Regions from separate parts of the Providencia rettgeri genome, predicted to be linked through region 3. Evidence: predicted binding sites of a transcription regulator. Region 3 holds the regulator's gene; each other region holds the start of a gene.
What was found. The regulator ArgR, encoded in region 3, controls arginine synthesis, uptake and breakdown. The targets are predictions, from matches to a motif close to ANTGAATAAAAATACANT.
Positions count from the first base shown of each region.

Region 1: the regulator ArgR is predicted to act here: its motif matches at 4,692-4,709, upstream of argC (N-acetyl-gamma-glutamyl-phosphate reductase).
Region 2: the regulator ArgR is predicted to act here: its motif matches at 1,589-1,606, upstream of argA (amino-acid N-acetyltransferase).

Region 1 covers NZ_CP163512.1:3,403,069-3,411,180, reverse strand. The annotation lists gene ppc (phosphoenolpyruvate carboxylase) at 1-203, shown strand, start outside; gene AB6N04_RS15660 (SDR family NAD(P)-dependent oxidoreductase) at 558-1,334, shown strand; gene AB6N04_RS15655 (MoaF C-terminal domain-containing protein) at 1,343-2,122, shown strand; gene metF (methylenetetrahydrofolate reductase) at 2,376-3,260, opposite strand; gene argE (acetylornithine deacetylase) at 3,491-4,645, opposite strand; gene argC (N-acetyl-gamma-glutamyl-phosphate reductase) at 4,748-5,752, shown strand; gene argB (acetylglutamate kinase) at 5,765-6,541, shown strand; gene AB6N04_RS15630 (argininosuccinate synthase) at 6,586-7,806, shown strand; gene argH (argininosuccinate lyase) at 7,886-8,112, shown strand, end outside.
Region 2 covers NZ_CP163512.1:2,619,573-2,627,684, forward strand. The annotation lists tRNA gene AB6N04_RS11905 (tRNA-Met) at 1-25, shown strand, start outside; gene amiC (N-acetylmuramoyl-L-alanine amidase AmiC) at 143-1,393, opposite strand; gene argA (amino-acid N-acetyltransferase) at 1,641-2,984, shown strand; gene AB6N04_RS11920 (hypothetical protein) at 3,090-3,659, opposite strand; gene recD (exodeoxyribonuclease V subunit alpha) at 3,730-5,577, opposite strand; gene recB (exodeoxyribonuclease V subunit beta) at 5,574-8,112, opposite strand, start outside.
Region 3 covers NZ_CP163512.1:3,226,625-3,234,736, reverse strand. The annotation lists gene AB6N04_RS14750 (translocation/assembly module TamB domain-containing protein) at 1-911, shown strand, start outside; gene AB6N04_RS14745 (gamma-glutamylcyclotransferase) at 915-1,262, shown strand; gene ppa (inorganic diphosphatase) at 1,558-2,088, opposite strand; gene fbp (class 1 fructose-bisphosphatase) at 2,459-3,466, opposite strand; gene mpl (UDP-N-acetylmuramate:L-alanyl-gamma-D-glutamyl-meso-diaminopimelate ligase) at 3,631-5,013, shown strand; gene AB6N04_RS14725 (DUF6122 family protein) at 5,243-5,683, opposite strand; gene argR (transcriptional regulator ArgR) at 5,772-6,242, opposite strand; gene mdh (malate dehydrogenase) at 6,737-7,675, shown strand; gene AB6N04_RS14710 (LysR family transcriptional regulator) at 7,917-8,112, opposite strand, start outside.

The DNA.
Region 1 (8,112 bases), 180 kb from region 3:
CAAAAGATGAAGCACTGATGGCCGATTTACCTTGGATCGCCGAATCTATCGCATTGCGTAATGTGTATACCGACCCACTTAACGTATTACAGGCAGAATTGCTGCACCGTTCTCGCCAGCAAGAGTACCCAGACCCGCGCGTTGAACAAGCGCTGATGGTGACTATTGCAGGTGTTGCAGCAGGGATGCGTAATACAGGATAGTCTTTTTAGTTAAACCAAGCGCTCTCTGTTAAGAGGGCGTTTGGTTGTTGACAAAGTGGGATAAAGCGTGGTTTTCCCACTTTGTGTTATTAGGCGAAAATCAATATATTGATTTTCCTTGTTTATTTTCAAAACCTATCCAACCTGCTGCCTAACATTTTATGTGTCGGCAGTCTGACGCCCTCTTAGCATTGTTTCAGCATGACAAGCGTTTATGTGACTTTCCTTCCATTCCCGCCAATTTTTCACCTTGTTTTGCCATATTCATTCCTTTGGTCGATAGTCATCAACCGTTATTTGTTTCTATATTAACAAATCGATTAACCCAAAATTAACATAGTGAAAGGGGGGGAGATGTCTCGTACTGTAGTGATCACTGGTGGTGGCACGGGGATAGGTAGTGCTTGCGCGCAGCTATTTAGGCAGCAAGGCGATACGGTGTTTGTGATTGGTCGACGTGCCGCCCCCTTAGAAGATGTCGCAACAGTCAGCGGTGCGATACCAATTGTTGCGGATGTCTCAACAGAAGAAGCGTGGCAACAGGTTATTTTGCCGCATATTTTTCAACATACCGATCATATTGATGTGCTGATTTGTAGTGCTGGTGGAATGGGGCTAGGGGCTGTGGATAAAGTGAGTGACGCACTTTGGCACCAATCGATGCGCGCGAATCTAGACAGCGCATTTGCCAGTGTCCGAGGTTGTTTACCGTCATTAATTCAGCAAAAGGGCAATGTGCTGTTTGTGGGGTCGATAGCCTCTTTCGCTGCTGGACCAGAATCTTGCGCTTATGTGACAGCTAAGCATGCCTTGATTGGGCTAATGCGTTCTGTCGCGCGGGACTTTGGTAAAGAGGGGGTGCGCGCAAATGCAATCTGTCCAGGTTGGGTGAAAACACCGATGGCAGATGAAGAAATGCAGCCGTTAATGGCACAACATCAGATGTCACTGGATGAAGCCTATCAATATGTTTGTCGAGATGTTCCATTGCAGCGTCCCGCCACCGCGTACGAAGTGGCGCTTGCGTGTCGCTTCCTCTGCTCAGAAGAGGCGTCGATGATCAGCGGGGCTGCACTCGTTATTGATGGTGGAGCGACCGTGGTTGATCTACCAACACTGGCATTTACCTAGGGGATGATATGAGTACAGAAACTGCATTTATTCAAGTCGGTGCATTATCAGATGGTTTTGCACCTGATAGCTATATTTTATCACCGTCTGATGAATTGACAGGAAAGACATTTAATTTACAGCTTGATAGGGGATCCGTGGTTTCAATAAGCTTTCCTCAAACACAACGGATCTTATGGGATGGGAAAGAACTCCCCTGCCGTATCACGTCGATTCGCCCGTCCATCTATTATATTCGTTTTCAAGACCCAACAGACTGGCGAAGTAGCTTATGTATTGTTATTAATCAGATAAACAATAACTGTGTCGTAGTACAAGGGCAATTACCAACCCCTGCGGATGTGGCTGTTTCCGCTTTTCACCGTATACAGCGAAATTTACCTCTAACAGATGTAAAAACGCAAATCATGTTCGGTTTGTTGGATATTGATGGTGAACCTGTGGCTTATACCACGGAACTTTTAGGGTTACGCAATCGGTATACCTATAACCCTAAGGAACGTTATGAGCATATTTATTTCAATGAGCAATATTATGCATGGCACTGCTTAGATGGTGTCGAAAAAGGGTTAGCAGATGTCGATCGCTGTCATTACATCAAAGTATCAGATAACCTCTATCTGTTTGTATGGCGAGAAAAAATTGTACCGACGCTAGGGGTTATTTTGATTGATCTGGACGAATTGCGGACTGATGGATGCATTATGGGTTATCAAGATGAGGATTTTACTGAGGTAAACATCTTCCCGGTTGGTGCACACGCGGAAATTCTAAATCGTACTCCATAAGGAAAATAAAGGCCGCTGATTAGCGGCCTCAGGTTGAAGACGTCCCCATGTTTAGCCATGGGATGAGATTGTTGACAACGTGGGAGAAAAGCGGTGGATTTCCCCACTTTGTGTTATTAGGCGAAAATCAATATATTGATTTTCTTTGTTTATTCCAGTGAATATTCCAGAGCCAGCTTTATTTTAGGTGATGTCATGATGTGGGGATGAGGGTGATAAAACAGAAATGGCGGGTTTTATCACCGATAATTCATTAAGGCCTAACACCAAGCGTATGGCAGATAGCATAGGTCAATTCAGAACGGTTTAATGTGTAAAAATGAAAATCTTTGACGCCTTCACGGCTGAGAATTTTCACCATATCCATCGCAATGGATGCGCCAACAAGGTTACGGCTTTCTGGGTCATCATCTAACCCTTCATACATTCTGCTCATCCATGAAGGGATGCGCACGTTGGTAAGTTTGGCGAAACGCTCTAATTGGCGGAAGTTTGAAACAGGTAAAATCCCTGGCACAATTTCCACATCAATGCCGGTAGAAACACAACGGTCGCGAAAACGTAAATAACTTTCTACATCAAAGAAAAATTGAGTGATAGCACGGTTAGCCCCTGCGTCAATTTTCTTTTTCAGGTTAATTAAATCAGCCTGCGCGCTTTTGGCTTCAGGATGAACTTCGGGGTAGGCCGCGACAGAAATATCAAAGTCGGCTTCGCCTTTTAATAATTCAACCAAATCTGCTGCATACATATCGGGCTTATGGCTACTATCAGGAAAATCCCCACGCAAGGCAACAATATGACGAATACCATTGTTCCAATAATCACGAGCAATAGCTTTTAATTCGTCTTTGCTGGCATCGATACACGTCAAGTGAGGTGCTGCGACTAAGCCGGTTTTGTCTTTGATATCTTTAATAATGCTATGGGTTCTATCTCGCTCACCTGAGTTAGCGCCATAGGTGACAGAAACAAATTTGGGTTTGAGATTTTTGAGCCGATCAATGGATTTCCAAAGCGTCTGCTCCATCTCTTCACTGCGAGGTGGGAAAAATTCAAATGAAACATTAATTTGGCCATCTAATTCAGCTAAATTTTGATTTAGCGCTTCGCGCTGATTTGCGTGAAAAAAACTCATACCCTGTAACCTCGCAATTAGCAGACTGACAATGATCTTTATAAGTTATTATATCCGTACATGCATCTATACGTTTAGACGTCTAAATAGAAATTACCAGATCGGCATCAATAGTCAATACTTAAATTAAATTATGACGCTGATGTTTTTTCAAACAGAAGAGGAAAAAAATTCATGATAAAAAAGCGCGACTCAGTTAGTGTCGCGCTCGCATCAGTGGCTAGTCAGATTTATTCAGTGAAACAGAAGTGTTCAATCATTTGGCTAATTAATTGACGGGTTGGCTCAATAAAGCGCATATCGATAAATTCATCGGGTTGATGCGCTTGTTCTATGGAACCCGGGCCGAGTACTAACGTTGGACAGAGTTCCTGAATAAACGGTGCTTCCGTACAATAATTCACAGTCTCTGCTTTTTGACCAAGTAACTGTTCAATCACTGCGACCATTTTATGGTCGGTCGGACATTCATAACCGGGGATCGGAGGGTGCATTGATTCAATTGCTAAACGACCTGGCCATTTTGCCCGTACAGGTTCGAGAGCATCATTTAATAGCTCATCCAAATCTTGCAGTGTTAGCCCCGGTAATGGACGAATATCCATATGTAATTCACAACAACCACAAATACGGTTTGCCGCATCACCACCATGAATATGACCAAAGTTCATTGTAGGGTATGGAATAACAAAAGCAGGATTATTAAAACGTTCCTTTAATGTATTTCTCAGTGTCATTAAATGAGAAATTGACTCATGCATTAGCTCAATCGCATTTACACCACGCTCAGGATCGCTTGAGTGTCCCGATTGGCCCGTAATGCGGATCGCGTTGGACAAGTGACCTTTATGAGCACGTATCGGTTGTAACGAAGTCGGTTCACCGATAATGGCAAAATCAGGGCGCAGTGCCGTATTCGCTGCAAAATAACGCGCTCCCGCCATTGAGGTTTCTTCATCAGCGGTAGCAAGGATATGAAGAGGGCGCTTGAGTTTAGTAAGATCAATGTCGCGTAGGGCATCGACAATAAAAGCAAAAAAGCCTTTCATGTCTGCGGTGCCGAGACCATAAAGCTTGCCATCGTGTTCAGTAAGCTCGAAAGGGTTTTTACTCCAACGACCCTCATCAAAAGGTACGGTATCGGTATGACCACATAACATCAAACCGCCATTACCCTCGCCAATGGAAGCAAGCAGATTATATTTATCACGTGTTTCCGGTACAGGTTGAATATTTACCGAAAACCCCAGCGTCTCTAACCATCCAGCAAGAAGCTCCACAAGGGCTTTGTTGCTCTGATCCAAATGAGAATCAGTCGCACTAATTGATGGAGTGGCAATTAATTGACGATAAATCTCAATAAATGCAGGTAATTTAATATTCACTGTTGACAGCCTTAATCCATAATAGTATCAATATTCATGCACTTTATTTGAATAAAAATACACATTAAACTGTTTGGGTCACGAGTACAAGGTAGAAAGCATATGTTGAACACACTCATTATCGGGGCCAGTGGCTATACTGGAGCAGAATTAGCCGCTTATTTGCAACGCCATCCTAACATTAACCTTCAAGGATTGATGGTTTCTGCGCAAAGTGCCGATGCAAATAAACGTTTTTCTGATTTATATCCCCAGTATAAAGGCATTATTGACCTTCCTGTGCAGCCATTAAGCGATGTTGCTGAGGCGGCAAAAGGGATTGATGTCGTTTTTCTCGCCACAGCACACGAAGTGAGCCACGATATTGCCCCGCAATTCCTTGAGGCTGGCTGCGTGGTGTTCGACTTGTCAGGTGCATACCGTGTTCAAGATCCGGCGTTTTATACGCAATACTATGGCTTTGAACATACAAATACCGAATGGTTAATGCAAGCAGTTTACGGTTTAGCAGAATGGCAAAGCGATAAAATTCGCCAAGCTCAGCTAATTGCCGTACCGGGTTGTTACCCAACGGTATCACAATTGGCGTTAAAACCGTTAATTGAAGCGAAATTATTGGATGACAGCATGTGGCCTGTTATCAACGCAACGAGTGGTGTATCAGGGGCAGGGCGTAAGGCATCAATGACAAATAGTTTCTGTGAAGTCAGCTTGCAGCCGTATGGTATTTTCACTCATCGCCACCAACCTGAAATTTCAGCACATTTGGGGCAGGAAGTGATTTTTACACCACACTTGGGGAATTTCTCAAGGGGGATCCTCGCCACTATCACGTGTAAAGTAAAGGCGGGGGTTACGGCGGAGAAAATTGGTGAAACATTTAAAGATGCTTATCAAAACAAACCGTTAGTGCGTTTATACGATAAAGGTGTTCCTGCATTGAAATCCGTCGTTGGCACACCATTTTGTGATATCGGCTATGCATTGAAAGGGGAACACCTGATTCTCGTCGGTACAGAAGATAACCTACTTAAAGGTGCCGCCGCACAAGCCGTGCAGTGCATGAATATTCGTTTTGGTTTCAATGAAACTCAGTCATTACTTTAATAAGGACAAACCATGCAACCCTTAGTGATTAAATTGGGCGGAGTATTACTCGATAGTACCGAAGCGTTAGAAAAACTCTTTACCGCCATTCAAACCTATCGCCAAGCACATCAACGCGAGCTGGTGATTGTCCATGGTGGTGGCTGTTTAGTTGATGAATTAATGCAGAAATTGCAACTTCCTGTTGTGAAAAAGCAGGGGCTGCGTGTCACACCAGCTGATCAAATTGACATTATTACCGGTGCATTAGCGGGTACGGCAAATAAGACCTTACTGGCATGGAGCATCAAACACCAATTGCCTGCGGTGGGGTTATCACTCGGTGATGGACAAAGTGCAGTGGTGACGCAGCTAAATGACGAACTGGGTCATGTCGGCAATGCGAAACCGGGAGATGCCAAATTATTGAAATTGCTTCTCGGTGCAGGTTATTTGCCAATTATCAGTTCCATAGGGATAACGCCAGATGGCGAACTGATGAACGTGAACGCAGATCAAGCCGCAACGGCAGTGGCTCAGGCGCTCAATGCGGATCTGGTTTTATTGTCCGATGTCAGCGGCATTTTAGATGGCAAAGGCCAAAAAATTGATGAGATGACCACGCAAAAAGCGCAGAAACTTATTGAGCAGGGAATTATTACAGATGGAATGATTGTGAAAGTGAATGCGGCGTTAGAGGCAGCCACTGCACTACAACGTTCCGTCGATATTGCAAGTTGGCGTCACGCAGAACAACTTCCTGAGCTGTTTAATGGAACGGCAATTGGAACTCGGATCTTGGCATCGTAAGCGAGCCATACACATAATAAATTAATTGAGCGGATAGGTACGTTATGAAAAAGGGCATTAAAAAGATAGTATTAGCATACTCAGGCGGCTTGGACACATCGGCAATTATTCCATGGTTGAAAGAAAACTATGATGATTGTGAAGTGGTTGCATTTGTTGCCGATGTGGGACAAGACAGAGAAGATTTAGTCGGTGTTGAGAAAAAAGCACTGCAATCGGGGGCATCAGAATGTTATGTCGTTGATTTACGCGAAGAGTTTGTCAAAGAATATATCTATCCAGTATTAAAAACAGGTGCGTTATATGAAGGTAGCTATTTATTAGGTACATCAATGGCTCGCCCAATTATTGCGAAAGCGCAAGTTGAAATTGCATTAAAAGTGGGTGCAGATGCCGTTGCCCATGGAGCAACAGGTAAAGGTAACGACCAAGTGCGTTTTGAAAGCACCTATGCGGCATTAGCCCCACAATTACAAGTGGTTGCACCGTGGCGTGAGTGGGACTTACGTTCCCGTGAAGCCCTACTCGATTACCTGAAAGAACGGAATATCCCGACAACAGCTAGCCTTGAAAAAATTTATAGCCGTGATGAAAACGCATGGCATATCTCCACCGAAGGTGGTGTGCTAGAGAGTACATGGAATGCAGCCAACCAAGATTGCTGGGTATGGACTGTGGATCCACAAGACGCACCAGACGAAGCAGAACTGGTTACTGTTGGTGTGAAACAAGGTGAAGTGGTATCTGTTAATGGTAAGGTGCTGTCTCCATTAGGCTGTTTAGAAGCATTGAACACGTTAGGTGCGAAACACGGTGTTGGTCGTATCGATATTGTTGAAAACCGTTTAGTGGGTATGAAATCTCGCGGTTGTTATGAAACCCCAGGAGGCACCATCATGATGGCAGCACTGCGTGGTGTCGAGCAATTAGTGCTAGATCGTGATAGCTATAAATGGCGTGAACAGTTAGGTTTAGAAATGTCCTATGTGGTTTATGATGGTCGTTGGTTCGCACCATTGCGTCATTCATTGCAAGCTGCGGCAGAATCTTTAGCACAAGATGTGACAGGTGAAGTAGTACTGAAACTGTATAAAGGTCAAGTGACTGCTATTCAGAAGAAAGCAGATAAGAGCTTATATTCAGAAGAGTTTGCGACATTTGGTGAAGATGAAGTGTATGACCATAGCCATGCTGGTGGTTTTATCCGTCTTTATTCCCTGTCTTCACGTATTCGTGCGTTGAAAGAGCAAAACAAAGCAAAATAAAGTCAATCGTAGTAACCCGACAGCGACTATTGCTGTCGGGCGTTAAAAACTTATTTTTTCAATCAGGTAGGGATCCTTTATGGCACTTTGGGGTGGACGTTTTAGTCAGCAGGCAGATCAGCGGTTTAAACAGTTTAATGATTCATTACGTTTTGATTATCGCTTAGCGCAACAAGATATTATCGGTTCAATCGCATGGTCAAAATCATTAGTTACTGTCGGTGTGCTGACAGATAGCGAACAACAATCTTTAGAACAGGCACTGAATGCACTGCTAAAAGAAGTCAAAGACAATCCTGAAATGAT
Region 2 (8,112 bases), 610 kb from region 3:
GGTTCAAATCCAGCCCCCGCAACCAATTTTCTCTCTGAGTTATCTTCCCCTAAGACACCCCAATAATCTTATCTAGTAGTTTGATAATAAAAAAGGCGACTCGCATTACGCTTATCACCTCTTTGTTTATCTTTCAGTTTACTTAATTACGGATCGCTAACTCACCACCGTTACGGAAATAGGCTTTTATCCCTTCAAAAATGGATTCTGCCATTTGTTGTTGGAATTTAGCCGTCTTCAGCTTACGTTCTTCTTCTAAATTACTGATAAACGCCGTTTCAACTAATATTGATGGGATCTCAGGAGCTTTGAGTACCGCAAACCCTGCTTGGTCAACCTTGTTTTTGTGTAATCGGTTAACTCGCCCCATGCGTTTGAGTACTTCATCACCAAATTTTAAACTATCGTTTATGGTGGCTGTCTGAACTAAATCCAACATAGTGTGATCGAGATACACATCCCCGCTCTTACTGACCCCACCTATTAAATCGGCCTCATTCTGAGTTTGAGCAAGATATCGAGCTGTGTTACTGGTTGCCCCTTTTGTCGATAATGCAAACACTGACGAACCATGGGCTGAACGATTAGTAAAGGCATCCGCATGGATTGACACAAATAAATCAGCCTGCATTTTACGCGCTTTCGCAACACGCACTTTTAATGGAATAAACACATCCTCATTACGTGTCATATATACGCGCATTTTCGGTTCTTTATCGATCAGCGCTTTCAAACGCCGAGCAATTTGCAAAACGACGTCTTTTTCACGCGTTTTATATTTCCCTATTGCACCAGGGTCTTCCCCACCGTGCCCAGGGTCAATCATAATAATAATTGGCCGGTCAGTTCCCGCTTTGCCCGGTTTTTTCGCTTGTGCAGGCATACTTTCTTCGAGGTCACCTTTATTGTAATCCTCAAGTAATGCCAGCAATGGATCATCAGTCGTATCCACCCCTTTACCCGGATAGAAATCAAGAACTAAGCGGTGCTTAAACTCTCCTACTGGCGACATAGTGAAGAATTGCGGGGTCACTTTATTTTTAACTTCAAAAACAAGACGCACTGTTTTAGGGTCAAACTGCCCCACCCTAACCAATTTTAGGTAAGGATCACGAGTTTGAATTTGGGCTCCCATCTGTTTGAGGACATTATTGAGTTGCACCCCTTCAAGGTCGACAACAATCCGCTCTGGGTCATTTAGCACAAACTGGCGGTACTTTAGCGGAACACTTGATTCAAGCGTCACACGGGTGTAACTCGACGCAGGCCAAATACGTACAGCGATCACGCTGCTATTCGCAGAAAAACCGAATGGGCTAACGCTCAGTAACATAACTGCGGCGGCACCTTGAATAAAACGGCGCTTAGATGGGCTGTGATCTTGCTGACTCATCAATAATTCCGAACCTAAAACTGAAAAATAAAGTGATTTTAGAATATATGCCAATTATTTGGCCAGAAATAAGCACTCTAACTAATCATGTGACTTCTGTCATTAATAATACACATTTATATTTAAAGATATGTAACCCTTAAAAATATATTTGTTATTTTTTTATACCATCTTTTACTTGATATTTTTTGTCAAAAAGAATAAAAATACATTATTAACGAATAAAAATTCACTCAAGAGGGTTGTTATGAAAGAGCGCAGCACCGAGTTGGTTGATGAGTTTCGCCATTCGGTACCTTATATAAACGCCCACCGCGGCAAAACTTTTATTATTATGCTTGGTGGTGAAGCGATTGCGCATGAGAATTTCCCAAGCATTGTCAATGATATAGGATTATTACATAGCTTAGGGATCCGAATCGTTGTGGTCTATGGCGCGCGCCCTCAAATTGAGGATATTTTAGCTGAGCATAAATATGATGCCGTTTATCATAAACATACACGAGTGACTGATTCAAATACGCTTGAATATGTTAAACAGGCGTCAGGTGCGTTACAACTGGATATTACCGCTCGTTTATCGATGAGCTTAAGTAATACACCATTACAAGGCGCTCACATTAATGTGGTCAGTGGGAATTTTGTGATAGCACAACCGCTTGGCGTTGATGACGGTGTTGATTACTGCCACAGTGGCAGAATTCGTCGCATAAATGAAGAAGCAATTAATAATCAGTTAGATAATGGCTCTATTGTCTTAATCGGCCCAGTTGCAGTTTCTGTGACAGGGGAAAGCTTTAATCTTACTTCCGAAGAAATTGCCACCCAACTGGCCGTAAAAATGAAGGCAGAAAAACTCATCGGATTCTGCTCTTCCCAAGGTGTTGCGGATAAAGATGGCAATATTTTATCTGAGCTGTTTCCAAACGAAGCCGAAAATCGAATTCAAGAGCTTGAGTCTGAAGGGGATTATTATTCAGGAACGGTACGTTTCTTACGTGGTGCAGCAAAAGCTTGTCGCCGAGGGGTACGTCGTAGCCACCTGTTAAGCTACCAAGAGAATGGCTCGCTTATCCAAGAATTGTTCTCCCGTGATGGTATCGGTACGCAAATCGTAATGGAAAGTGCGGAGCAAATTCGTCGTGCGAATATTAATGATATTGGGGGCATTCTGGAATTAATTCGTCCATTAGAACAGCAAGGGATCCTCGTTCGCCGCTCCCGCGAACAACTCGAAATGGAAATTGATAAATTCACGATCATCGAACGGGACAACTTGGTCATTGCATGCGCAGCGCTTTACCCATATCCAGATGAAAAATTAGGTGAAATGGCTTGCGTCGCTGTCCATCCTGACTACCGAAGCTCTGCTCGAGGGGAAGAACTGCTTCACCGTATTGCTGTGCAAGCAAAACAATTTGGTTTAGAGAAATTGTTCGTCTTAACCACCCGCAGCATCCATTGGTTCCAAGAACGAGGCTTTATACCTGCTGAAATTGACATGCTGCCATTGAAAAAACAGGCTTTATATAATTACCAACGCCGTTCTAAAATTTTAATTTTAGATTTAAAGGGCCAATCTGATAAATAGTCGGATCTTAGCTTGCCATAAAACAAGTATCGGTTAGTACAATCCCCCAAATTACACACGGATGTCTAATTTTGGGGGAACGTTTAATTGCTAATCACTATTGGCTTAAGCAATTTGCACAATTCTTGCCTTTTCACAAAGTGGGTTAGCGGCCAAATGTGGCTTTATTGCCGCTTCCATTTCAGCAAATGAACTACCATAAAAGTAGAATGCGGTTTCTGTTGGACCATCCCATACACCATGGATACTACCGATATCTTCAACAGCTTCATCTAACACGTCAAAAACATCGTTAATATCACCATTCTCATAAACTTCATCCGCAAGCTCAGTACCGTTAAAATAAACGGCTAAACCTTCGTGTTCACCAAAATCAATGCGAACATCTTCACCATGAATAAATAAACGAGAACCTTTCGGTGCTAACATGGATGTAAACAATTGAATTATCATGCTAATATTTTCATCACTAGCATCAGCCATGGCAATTTCAATATCACATTCTTGTGCTTCACCATTATCGCTTAATAGTGTCCCACCCCCTGTCACATGAATATCTTTATTCAGACTTTTCATGACTTCGTCAAAAGCATCTTCTAAATCTGCACGTCTAACAGGCTCTAATCTCGCATTTAACGTAACGGTTACTGTTGTCATCTCTTGCGGGTTATCCATATCATTACCTTTAAATCATTATTATTAGCAAGTTAGGTCATTTAGTTACCCAAACATCCTCTTGCAATGGTTACATTAACTGCCTCTTTAACCCACTACGACGCTTGGTTGGTGTTTCAATTGCTCGACGCAATACCTTCGGGTTGCCATAAAGGGAAAGTTCTTTTTTTGCTCGAGTGATTGCGGTGTATACCAATTCTCGAGTAATAACGGGTGAATATAATTGGGGTAAAACAAATGCGGTATGAGCAAACTCCGAACCTTGAGATTTATGGACTGTCATCACATAAGCAGTTTCATGTGAGGGAAGCCGGTTAGGCTGAACCCCACGAATGCTGCCATCAGGGAATTGAAAATAAGCCCTAAGCGCGCCCTCTTCATCAGGTAAAATGATACCAATATCCCCATTAAAAAGCCCTAATGGGCTATCATTACGACTGATCATTATCGGCCGCCCCGCATAATGCCGATTCAACGGGTTATAAGGGCGATTAATTAAACCTTGACGATGAAGTAACTTTTCTAGTTTTTCATTTAACCCTACAACACCAAAAGGCCCTTCTCTTAGCGCTGTTAACAATCGATATTGATTAAACTTAGATAAAATTTCTTCTGGTGTTTTATTGGCTTTCACTGCAAGCAAGTAATCTTCATAACAGGCAGAAGCATCAAGTAAAATTTTCACATAATCATCAGCTGTTTCTTGCACATAATTATGCACATCCACTAATCCCTGATTTAACAATTTTTGAGCTCGAGTGGCATTTCCTTCGTTAACCGCAAAAGCAAGCTGCCCAATACCTGATTGGGCAGAAAAACGATAACTTTTACGTAATAAACACAAGCTATCACGAATAACAGGGCCTTCAGTTGAAGAATATTCATCAAGTGAATAACCCGTAATTTCTGCCAATTGTTTCGCTCTTTCCACGCTATAGCCAATATCGGCAAACTGGCAAATATCGCCCAATACCGCGCCCGCCTCTACCGAGGCCAGTTGGTCTTTATCACCGAGAAAAATCAATTTTGCATGTTCAGGTAGAGCCTCAATCAGTTTTGCCATCATCGGTAAATCAACCATAGATGCTTCATCAATAATTAAGATATCTAATGATAATAAATTATTGCGATTAAAGCGGAACTGCTGACTTTCAGGTTGAGCACCCAATAACCGATGCAAGGTTTTCGCTTGGTTTGGTAAAATTTCTCTCTCTCTATCCGTTAATGGCATCTCTTTCATCGCATTACCTAGGGATTCTGTTAACCTCGCCGCAGCTTTTCCGGTAGGTGCTGCCAGTTCAATGATTAATTGATGCTCATTTCGGGTTTCCAGCTTAATTAAAGCCGCCAGTATGCGGGCAACTGTCGTCGTTTTTCCCGTTCCTGGTCCCCCAGAGATAATAGAGACTCGGCTTGTTACAGCCACTGCCGCAGCAATTTTTTGCCAATCAATTTCATCTGAAATAGGAAATAAGCCATCTAAAACTGATTGAATGTGTTGATTCTGACAACTTATCGCTGATGTATTAGAAAAAAAGTGGGCGACACACTGTTCATATTGCCACATACGCTGAAAATACAAATAATCGCCCGAAAGCAACAGCGGTGACAGCCTATTTTCTGATGTTAAAGAAACCGCATTTGAATTTTTAATTGCTTGAATAATAGTTTTTTCATCAGGTTGCCCCATTTTGAGCCAAAAATCATTAGCCAGTTCCTGATGCCGCCCTAAAAATAGGTTCTCAAGAGTCACATCGGATAGCGCTAAACAGACATGTCCGGTCATAGTTTCCGCACTCAATAACGCAGCCACCACCAATAAAATGGGATGGCTTTCATCCGCGATGCTGTAAGCAAATTGCACATCTAAAGGTGTAAAAATCCGCTGTTCAATCCCTTGATTAAAAAGAGATTTCATTCGCACTTCTCCTTATCCTGTGTATTGCTAAACAGTTGATCAAGAGCTTGAATAAACCCATTGACTGGGCGATAAAAGAAAATGCCATTTCTCAAATTAGCGCTATCAATTCCTCTTAAAAAGAGATAATAGACACCACCGAAATGAGTTTCGTAATCATAGTCAGGCAAACGCTGTTTTAAATAACGATGTAGCGCCAATGAATATAGTTGATATTGTAAATCATAGCGATGATCTATCATCGCTTCAGCCATCGCATCTTGTGTATAATATGACGCATCTTCACCAAGATAATTCGACTTATAATCAAGTAAATAGAACTTTCCATTCCAATAAAACGTTAAGTCGATAAACCCTTTTAAAATTCCCTGAACTTTTTCAAAATTTAATGGCGGGCATCGTTTAGACAGAGGATCATATTGGTGAGTAATACTATCTAAGTTGCTTGCATTAATGATGGCGTCAATGGGTAAATAAAACTGCATTTCGTCCAGTTGATCTTGAGGCTGCAATGCCGATAAACAGAGGCCATCCTCCGCTAACGGCGCATCGACAATGACTTTTAACCATTCTTTCAGCATAGGTGCCCACACAGTATCAAACCCTGAGGCTTCGAGTTGCTCCGTTAACCACTCAAGGGAAACAGGCTCGCTAAAATTGATTTCTTCCATCAATGTATGCAAAAAAGTGCCTGGTGATGCGCCTTTAGGAAACTGATGAGGCGTTAGGATAGCATCGCTTTCTTCTTCCGGTTGCCCGATATCAACACTGGCTTCGGTATCCATTTTTGGGGCCAATGAAGTCGCCAATTGTAACGGCGAAACGATTTGATCAACCTCTGTATGACTTAAGCCATAACTCAGCCCTGAGTAACTTGTAACTCTCCAATGATCGTCAAAATCACGAGTTAGCTCTCTGGCCATTAATTCATCATGCACTTCGGCATCTAACATTAATCTGTCTATTTCAAGCTGAGTAATCGTAGCGACATCAATAACTTCATTACTGATTTCATTTAACATACTGTTTAACAGTAAGTTGTCACCAGCTTCCCCTTTTTGTATAACATAACCCAGAGCAGATAAATGTAAGTCCGTTTCACCGCTTTTCTTTCTATTGCCCTTTATTAATGGGGCAATACCGACGCTACAATGGTAAATCGCACGAGTTAATGCCACATACAATAATCGGAGATCTTCTGCTAAACGCTCTTCATCTGCTAAAGCAACGGTTTCTTCACTATCTTCTAAATCGAGGCGCGTACCATAATCATTTCTATCATGATATAAACCTTTTGATTGCGGTAAGAAGTTGCTGGCAAAAGGCAACCACACAATTTTATATTCAAGACCTTTAGATTTATGAATAGTGCTAATTTGAACCAGATGTTTATCACTTTCCAAGCGCATTTGTTGGGCATCTGACTGGTGGTCAGGATGAGCAATTTGTTGTGCTAACCAGCGAGTTAGTGTGTGCTCACCTTCAAGTTGAAGTGACATTTCCTGCAATAATTCGCCAATATGCATGACATCCATCAACCGCCTTTCACCATCTGTTGTCGATAATAATGTTTCAGCAATATGGCGCTGTGACATTATCATTCTCAACATAGGCAATACACCGCGTTTTTGCCAAACAATGGAATAACGTGAAAACTCATCGACGAGCGCCTCCCATGCTTTTTCATCATGATTAAGCTCATCGATATCTTTCGCGGTTAACCCTAAAATCCCCGTAGCTAATGCACTGCGTAGCACTCGCTCTTTTTCAGGCGTCAACACGGCCTGCAACAACCATAATAAATCCCTTGCTTCGGGAGTTGAAAACACACTTTCTCTATTTGATTGAAAAACAGAAGAGATATTTAGCTGATTTAAGGCGTCTCGAATTAACCCAGCTTCACGGCGGCTACGCACCAACACTGTAATATCAGAGGCAGTAACAGGGAAGCGTTGTTGATTATCCACAAAGTATGTTTCCCCTTTAAACCCACCTTGTAGATACTGCGCAATGTGTGTTGCACATTGTGTTGCTGTTGCTTGTTCATATTCAGAGACAGAAACTGCTTCTGCATCTAACTGCCAAAAAGTCAAAGCCTTGACCTCATGACCTTTGTGGATCAGTTTTTTCCCTGCATTTTGTGTTGCATAGTTAACTGGCTGAAAGGGAATTTGATCGAAAATAAAAGGTGACTGACAATGGCTAAATACGCGATTTATAGCTTCAACCATACATTGAGAAGAGCGATAGTTGGTCTCCAAAGTATAGTGAGCACTAACTTCCTTTTTCGCTTCTATGTAGGTGAAAATATCCGCACCACGAAAAGCATAGATAGCTTGTTTTGGATCACCGATAAATAAAAGAGCTGTGTTATCAACGCCTTGATAAATTCGCTGAAAAATACGGTATTGCTGCGCGTCAGTATCCTGAAACTCATCGATCATCGCGACAGGAAAGCGCTGGCTAATTGCCTGTGCTAAAAATCTGCCCCCTTCATGGCTAAGTGCACCATCTAAACGCGTTAAGAGGTCATCA
Region 3 (8,112 bases):
TGCCACCGATGATTAAAATTGATGTACAGCCTGATATCGTGTTTGATGCTTCACCGTCGCTCCTAACACTCACTGGCTCAGTGACTATCCCTTGGGCAAGAATTACAGTTCAAGAGCTTCCAGAGTCTGCGGTGAGCGCATCTTCTGATGTGGTCATGTTAGATAGCAACTTGAAGCCAATTGAGGAAAAAGCGCCCTCAATTCCGATTCAAACCAATTTAGATATTAAAATTGGTAATGATGTGCGGTTAGATGCCTTTGGGTTAAAAGCTCGCCTTACAGGGCTGCTGAAAGTGGTTCAAAATATGCATGGCCTGCATATTAATGGTCAGGTGGATATTCCTGATGGTCGTTTCCGTGCCTATGGTCAGGATCTGATTGTGCGTAAAGGGCAAATTCAGTTCTCAGGCCCTGCTGACCAACCATTCTTAAATCTAGAGGCAATCCGTAACCCAGACAACACCGCAGATAGCGTGATCGCGGGTGTGAAGGTGACAGGGCTTGCCGATAAACCCAAAGTCGAGATATTCTCTGAGCCTGCTAAAACACAACAAGAAGCACTTTCTTATCTACTCAGGGGAGAGGGCTTAGATAGCGGTGATGCAAATGGCGCTCAGATGACTTCAATGCTGATAGGTCTCGGTGTTGCACAAAGTGGGCAATTGGTGGGTAAAATTGGTGAGACATTTGGTGTTTCCGATTTAGCCGTTGATACCCAAGGTGTCGGGGATGGTTCGCAAGTTGTAGTAAGCGGTAAAATCACTAATGATTTACAAGTGAAGTATGGAGTTGGTATCTTTGACTCATTGGCAACGTTAACTTTACGTTATCGGTTGATGCCAAAACTGTATTTAGAAGCTGTGTCTGGTGTGAATCAGGCCTTGGATCTCCTTTACCAATTTGAGTTTTAGATTATGCGTGTAATTGTTTATGGCAGCTTAAGACAAAAGCAAGGAAATCATCACTGGATGACTTATGCCCAATTGCTAGGCGAGCATAAGCTAGAAGGCTATGAACTGTATGATCTTGGATTTTATCCAGCGGTGGTGAAAGGCGATGGCTCAATTGAATGTGAGGTATATCGCATCAATCCATCGATTTTGACTGAGCTAGATGAGCTAAAGAAAAATTCTCAAGACTATGTGAGGGAATTAATTCCGACGCCATATGGCAACGCTTGGATTTATATATATAAGCATTCGGTTGATGGTCTGCGCCAAATTAAAAGTGGCGACTGGCTCAAACGTGATGAAGAAAAATAATCCCACGATAGTGTGCCGTGTGGATTATGTGTAGGACGCTGGCGATATCGCCAGCGTGAGGTTGTTGACAAAGTAGGTGAAAAGCGTGGTTTTTCCGACTTTGTGTTATCAGGCGAAAATCAATATATTGATTTTCCCAGTCTATTTTCAAAACCGCTCCATCCTGCTGACAAACAGGTTATGTTTGTCAGCAGTCTGACGCCGGTAATATCACCGGCGTTTTTATTTTAAAGGCATAAAAAAAGCTCTGGGGTTAGCCAGAGCTTCAACGATGTTCATTTTCCGTGAGGGAAAATTATTTTTTTGCAGCGCGCTCAAAAGAAGCAATAATTTCTGCTTTAGCGGCTTCTGCGTTATCCCAACCGTCAACTTTAACCCACTTACCTTTTTCTAAGTCTTTGTAATGTTCAAAGAAGTGAGTGATTTGTGCTTTCAGTAACTCAGGGAGATCGTTCACATCTTTAATATGGTCGTATTCTTTACTCAGTTTAGTGTGTGGAACGGCCACTAATTTTGCATCTTCCCCTGATTCGTCGGTCATTTTCAGGACGCCAACTGGGCGACAACGAATGACTGAACCAGGTTGTAATGGATATGGTGTTGGGACTAACACGTCAACGGGGTCACCATCTAAAGACAGTGTGTTGTTGATGTAACCGTAGTTGCACGGATAGAACATCGCTGTTGACATGAAACGGTCTACAAACAGCGCGCCAGACTCTTTATCAACTTCATATTTGATAGGATCTGCGTTAGCTGGAATTTCGATGATAACGTAGATATCTTCTGGCAGATCTTTACCTGCCGGTACATTGTTCAGGCCCATTTAAATGCATCCTTTGTGTGAATAATGAATTTACCCGCTGACTATTAACATATTGATTCAATAATGTTAGTTACCGATTATTATGTCACTAACATTTTCGGGTAGATAGCGTGGGGGACATTATAGCCGCAAAAAGGGATAAAACTCACTAGTTGGCGAAAAAAAGGGACAAAAAAGGCGGAAAACCCGCCTAAGCTTGTTGACAAAGCAGGGTAAAAACGTGATTTTCCCTGCTTTGTGTTATCAGGCGAAAATCAATAAATTGATTTTCCCAGTTTAGTTTCAAAACTTCGCCAACCTGCTACCAAACCGATTCGGTTTGTCAGCAGGTTGAGGCGGGAAAACTCGCCTGTACATCAGTGAACTTGAATTATTCAGCGTCTGGAAATTCACGCATAAATGATTCTGCTTTTTCCACCATGGACTCTGTTCCGACGAAGAATGGAACACGTTGGTGTAATTCACTTGGAATGATGTCTAAAATACGGTTCGCACCATCGCTCGCTTTTCCCCCAGCTTGTTCAGCTAAGAACGCAATTGGATTGCATTCGTACAGTAAGCGCAGCTTTCCATTTGGGTGACTTGCAGTACTTGGGTAGATGTAGATCCCCCCTTTGAGCAAATTACGGTGGAAGTCCGCCACTAATGAGCCAATATAGCGTGTGGTATAAGGGCGGTTGGTTGCTTTATCTTCTTCTTGGCAGTATTTAATGTACTTTTTAACGCCCATAGGAAACTTAATGTAGTTCCCTTCGTTAATGGAGTACATTTTGCCTTCCGATGGGAACATAACTTTCTCATGGGATAAGCAAAATACGCCTAATGATGGGTCGTAAGTAAAGGCATGTACACCAACACCGGTGGTATAAACCAACATGGTTGATGAACCATAAACAACATAACCCGCAGCAACTTGGCGGTTGCCTGGTTGCAGAAAGTCAGCTTCCGTTACCGGTTGGCCAATTGGGGTAATACGATGGTAAATTGAGAAAATTGTCCCAACGGAAACGTTTACATCGATATTCGAAGAACCATCTAGTGGATCCATTAATACGACATATTTGGCGTTTTCTGCACGGTCTCCTTCGAAAATGACAATTTCGTCTTCTTCTTCAGAGGCGATACCGGCGACTTCTCCGCGTGCTTTTAGAGCCGCTTTCAGTTTTTCGTTTGCGTACAGATCGAGCTTCATCTGGACTTCACCTTGAATATTCGAAACACCATTAGTGCCAAGAATATCGACGAGTCCAGCTTTATTAATATCACGGTGGATAATTTTAGCGCCCAGTTTAATCGCTGACAGTAATGACGTCAGCTCACCTGTTGCATGAGGAAAATCTTGTTGCTTTTCGACGATGAATTCGCCTAATGTTTTCATGACGAAGGTCCTGAATAAAATTAACAAAGGTTTTGCGGGCCGATTATACCCGCGCGGGGGAGAGTTTAACTAAATAAAAAAAAGATTAATAGGTTAATGCATTTATAAACCTGCTATTGATGGGTAGAATAGTGACGAACCTCATGCTAATTGGATGAAAAAGAATGCACATACATATTTTAGGTATATGCGGTACCTTTATGGGGAGCTTAGCGATATTGGCGCGATCTTTAGGCCATAAAGTGACGGGCTCTGATGCGAACGTTTACCCGCCAATGAGTACATTGCTTGAAAATCAAGGCATTGAGCTTATTCAAGGTTATGATCCGGCGCAGCTCGACCCCATTCCGGATATGGTGGTGATTGGCAATGCCATGACACGTGGTAACCCGTGTGTTGAAGCGGTGTTAGACAGAGGTTTACCTTATACTTCAGGGCCTCAGTGGTTACATGACCATGTGTTACCTGAGCGTTGGGTACTTGCTGTGGCGGGAACGCACGGTAAGACCACAACAGCAGGAATGCTAGCGTGGATCCTAGAAGATTGCGGCTACAAGCCGGGCTTCTTAATTGGTGGTGTACCGGGCAACTTTGATGTGTCGGCCAAAATTGGTGAAAGCCCATTTTTTGTCATTGAAGCAGATGAATACGATTGTGCCTTCTTTGATAAACGTTCAAAATTCGTACATTACAGTCCTAAAACATTGGTCTTGAACAACCTTGAGTTCGACCATGCGGATATTTTCGAAAATCTCGAAGCGATTCAAAAACAATTTCACCATCTTGTTCGTATTGTGCCGGCGAGTGGTAAAATCTTTACCCCAGATAATGACAATCATTTAAAACAAGTGATTGGTATGGGCTGTTGGAGTGAGCAACAACTGGTGGGAGGAGAACATGGTGAATGGCAAGCTGTAAAATTAAACCATGATGGCAGTCACTTTGAAGTCTATTATCAACAAGAAAAAGTGGGCGAAGTCGCTTGGCAACAAGTCGGAAACCATAATATCCAAAATGGCTTAATGGCCATTGCTGCGGCTCACCATGTAGGGGTGCCAGCTAAAGAAGCCTGTCTTGCTTTGGATAAATTTATCAATGCGCGCCGTCGCCTTGAACTGCGTGGCGTGGAAAATGGGGTGAGCGTCTATGATGACTTTGCTCATCATCCAACCGCGATTTTAGCCACACTCGAAGCGTTACGCAGCAAGGTCGGTGGAACTTCCCGTATTATTGCGGTGTTAGAGCCTCGCTCAAATACCATGAAAATGGGAGTGAATAAAAACGATATCGCCCCAGCTTTAGGTCGTGCCGATGAAGTCTTTTTATTCCAACCGGCCAACATTCCTTGGATGGTCACGGATATCGCTGAAAAATGCGTACAACCCGCCCGTTGGAGTGCCGATGTTGATGCACTGACCAATATGGTCATTGAAACCGCACAACCCGGCGACCATATCCTAGTCATGAGCAATGGTGGCTTTGGCGGTATCCATGGGAAATTACTCGCAGGCTTAAAAGCCAAAGCGGAAATTGAACTGGATGAATAATTAAGCCTGTTAGTGATGGGCTCAATAAATCCCAGTGATCCTTAAGGTTGCTGGGTTTTTTATTGCTGAGAGTATTTATCTTTCCTGCTGTTTTTACCGCTAAAAATGTCAAAAAATAACCAAAAAAATGAATGGATATGTTAATCAACGATTATGCTTATTTCACTCATTTAATGCTGCGTTGAGAGACGCTTGCCGAGTTCACAAGGCGGCGAACTTCTTGCCTTGCCTAAAATGGCGTTAATTCGAATAAAAATTGACCATCAAAGATACACTCCCCCCTAGAAGACGGTTGGTCTATCACCCAGCTTAATGTCACGGGGTTATCCATTTCTTTCTTTAAGCTGCCCATATAGCAGTCTAACGAATCGGTAAAAAGATGGAACAAACACCCAACCGCGATGGCTTTCAGCTTCCACGATGGCATAAACAGTAGGATAACATAGGCTATAGCGGCCCAAAGGGAGTGAAGAGGATGGAAACCAATACCACAGCGATCCGGATCGAAAATAGGATCTGCCAACAAGTGATCTAAATCGATAGCCATCGTTGCAATCATAATCAAAGCGGCTAACTTCCATTTTTCTCGCCAAAACAGATAGGCGAACAAAATTGGCATTAAAAAATGAAAGCTATAATGCACAATGTTGCGAAAAATCTCGAATAGCACGATAAAGTCCTTAATTATGGCGTCAATAAAAAGGGGGAAAACCGATGCTTTTCCCCCTGAATTTGACATCAATGGTTGATGTTATTAACTAGAGCTCTTGCTCAAACAGCGCTAAAATGGCTTCGTATAGTTCTTTCGTCGTGAAGTTATTTGCAGGGGTAGAGAAAATCGTATCATCTCCTGCGATACTGCCTAAAATGCCTTCTGCTTTACCTAATGAGTCCAGTAAGCGAGCAATTAACTGAGCAGCACCAGGGCTAGTTCTTATCACGACAACCGAAGGGTTGTAATCAATATCTAAAACGAGATTTTTCAATGGGCTGGTGGCGGTTGGCACACCGGGTTCAGCGGGGAGGCAATACACCATTTCCATTTTCGCATTGCGAGTACGAACGGCACCAAACTTGGTGAGCATTCTGGAAATTTTAGATTGATTAATGTTTTCGTAGCCTTCTTCCTGCAAAGCCGTGACAATTTCAGCCTGAGAGCTAAATTTTTCTTCTTTGAGTAGGGCTTTAAAAGCCTTAACTAAGTCTTCTTGTTTAGACGGAGTGCGCATAATTAACCCATTCATCGGCATTAAACTAAGTTGTATTATCCGTAAAAGTGCATTTTTATGCAACAAAATTGCGTTATGATGATTTAATAATCAATGATAATGGTGCTATTTGGCTTTTATGTTATCCCGTTTATAGTGGTTATGGGTAATTAATCTTAAAGAGTGAGTAAGAAAATTAGCATAAGATATCAATAAATTTACTCAATGAATGTTGTAAAATCATTGTTAATAAACTGGTTTTTGCTTGAATAATGAGCAGTAAAAACAACTTATTGTGCGAAAAGCAATAGTGAGAAAAACTATTTGTTAAAAAAGTGCCCGTTATCTCATTAACAGATAAGGAATTTGTTTAGAATAGAAAGAATTAGTCAACGAATTCTCTAGCGTTAAACTCTCTCTCTATCTGTTAACAAATTGTTTTTTATACGTAATGTGTTGAGTGTATAAACAAATAAAGTGATATCTTTTTAAAGTACAAATTAAGGAGTTTCAGAATGAAAGTTGCAGTCCTAGGTGCAGCAGGTGGTATCGGTCAGGCTCTCGCCCTTCTTCTCAAAAACCAGCTTCCAGCGGGTTCAGAACTCTCCCTCTACGACATCGCACCCGTCACTCCAGGTGTTGCTGCTGACTTAAGCCACATCCCAACGGATGTTAAAGTGGCCGGTTTTGCTGGTGAAGATGCGAAACCTGCACTGAAAGGTGCGGACATTGTTCTTATATCTGCCGGTGTTGCACGTAAACCAGGTATGGATCGTTCTGACCTGTTTAACATCAACGCGGGTATTGTTCGTAACCTCGTTCAACAAATCGCAGAAACTTGCCCGAAAGCATTAATTGGTATCATCACTAACCCAGTGAACACCACAGTTGCAATCGCTGCCGAAGTTCTGAAAAAAGCAGGCGTATACGACAAAAACCGTTTATTCGGTGTGACCACATTAGATATCATCCGTTCTAATACCTTTGTTGCTGAATTAAAAGGTAAAAATGTCAATGATATCGAAGTCCCCGTTATCGGTGGTCACTCAGGTGTGACAATCCTCCCATTACTGTCTCAAATCCCAGGTGTTACCTTCACTGATGAAGAAATCGTCGCACTGACTAAGCGTATTCAAAACGCAGGTACTGAAGTGGTTGAAGCTAAAGCAGGTGGCGGATCAGCGACACTGTCTATGGGCCAAGCTGCGGCACGTTTAGGTTTATCCCTTATTCGTGGTCTACAAGGTGAAAGCAACATTGTTGAATGTGTTTACACTGAAGGTGAAGGTGAACATGCACGTTTCTTCGCACAACCTGTTGTTTTAGGTAAAAACGGTATCGAAAAACACCTGCCAATCGGTAAATTAAGCGCATTTGAAGAAAAAGCGCTGAAAGATATGTTAGATGTCCTGAAAAAGGATATCGAATTAGGTGAAAAATTCATTAATGGCTAATGACCATTAAATGTCCCTGAAAAAGAAGGTTGAGTTTTTAAAAGAACTCAACCTTCAGACTGCTGACAAACATAACATGTTTGGCGGCAGGTTGGATAGATTTTGAAAATAAACAAGGAAAATCAATATATTGATTTTCGCCTGATAACACAAAGTGGGAAAAACCACGCTTTTTCCCGCTTTGTCAACAACCTCAAGGTTGAGTTTTTAAAAGAACTCAACCTTTTTGTTTTCTGTCCTATTACGATGCATGTTGCCGCATCCAGTGATCCCAATGGGGATCTGACGGTATTTTTTCGACTAAAAAATCAATAAACGTTCTGATCTTTGGTGAGTGCGTATGAGTTGGATGATATAAAGCATACAGCGCAAAAGGTGTTGATTTTGGGTCGTAATCTAGCAAGACAGGGATCAACTCTCCATTTTCAATATAATTT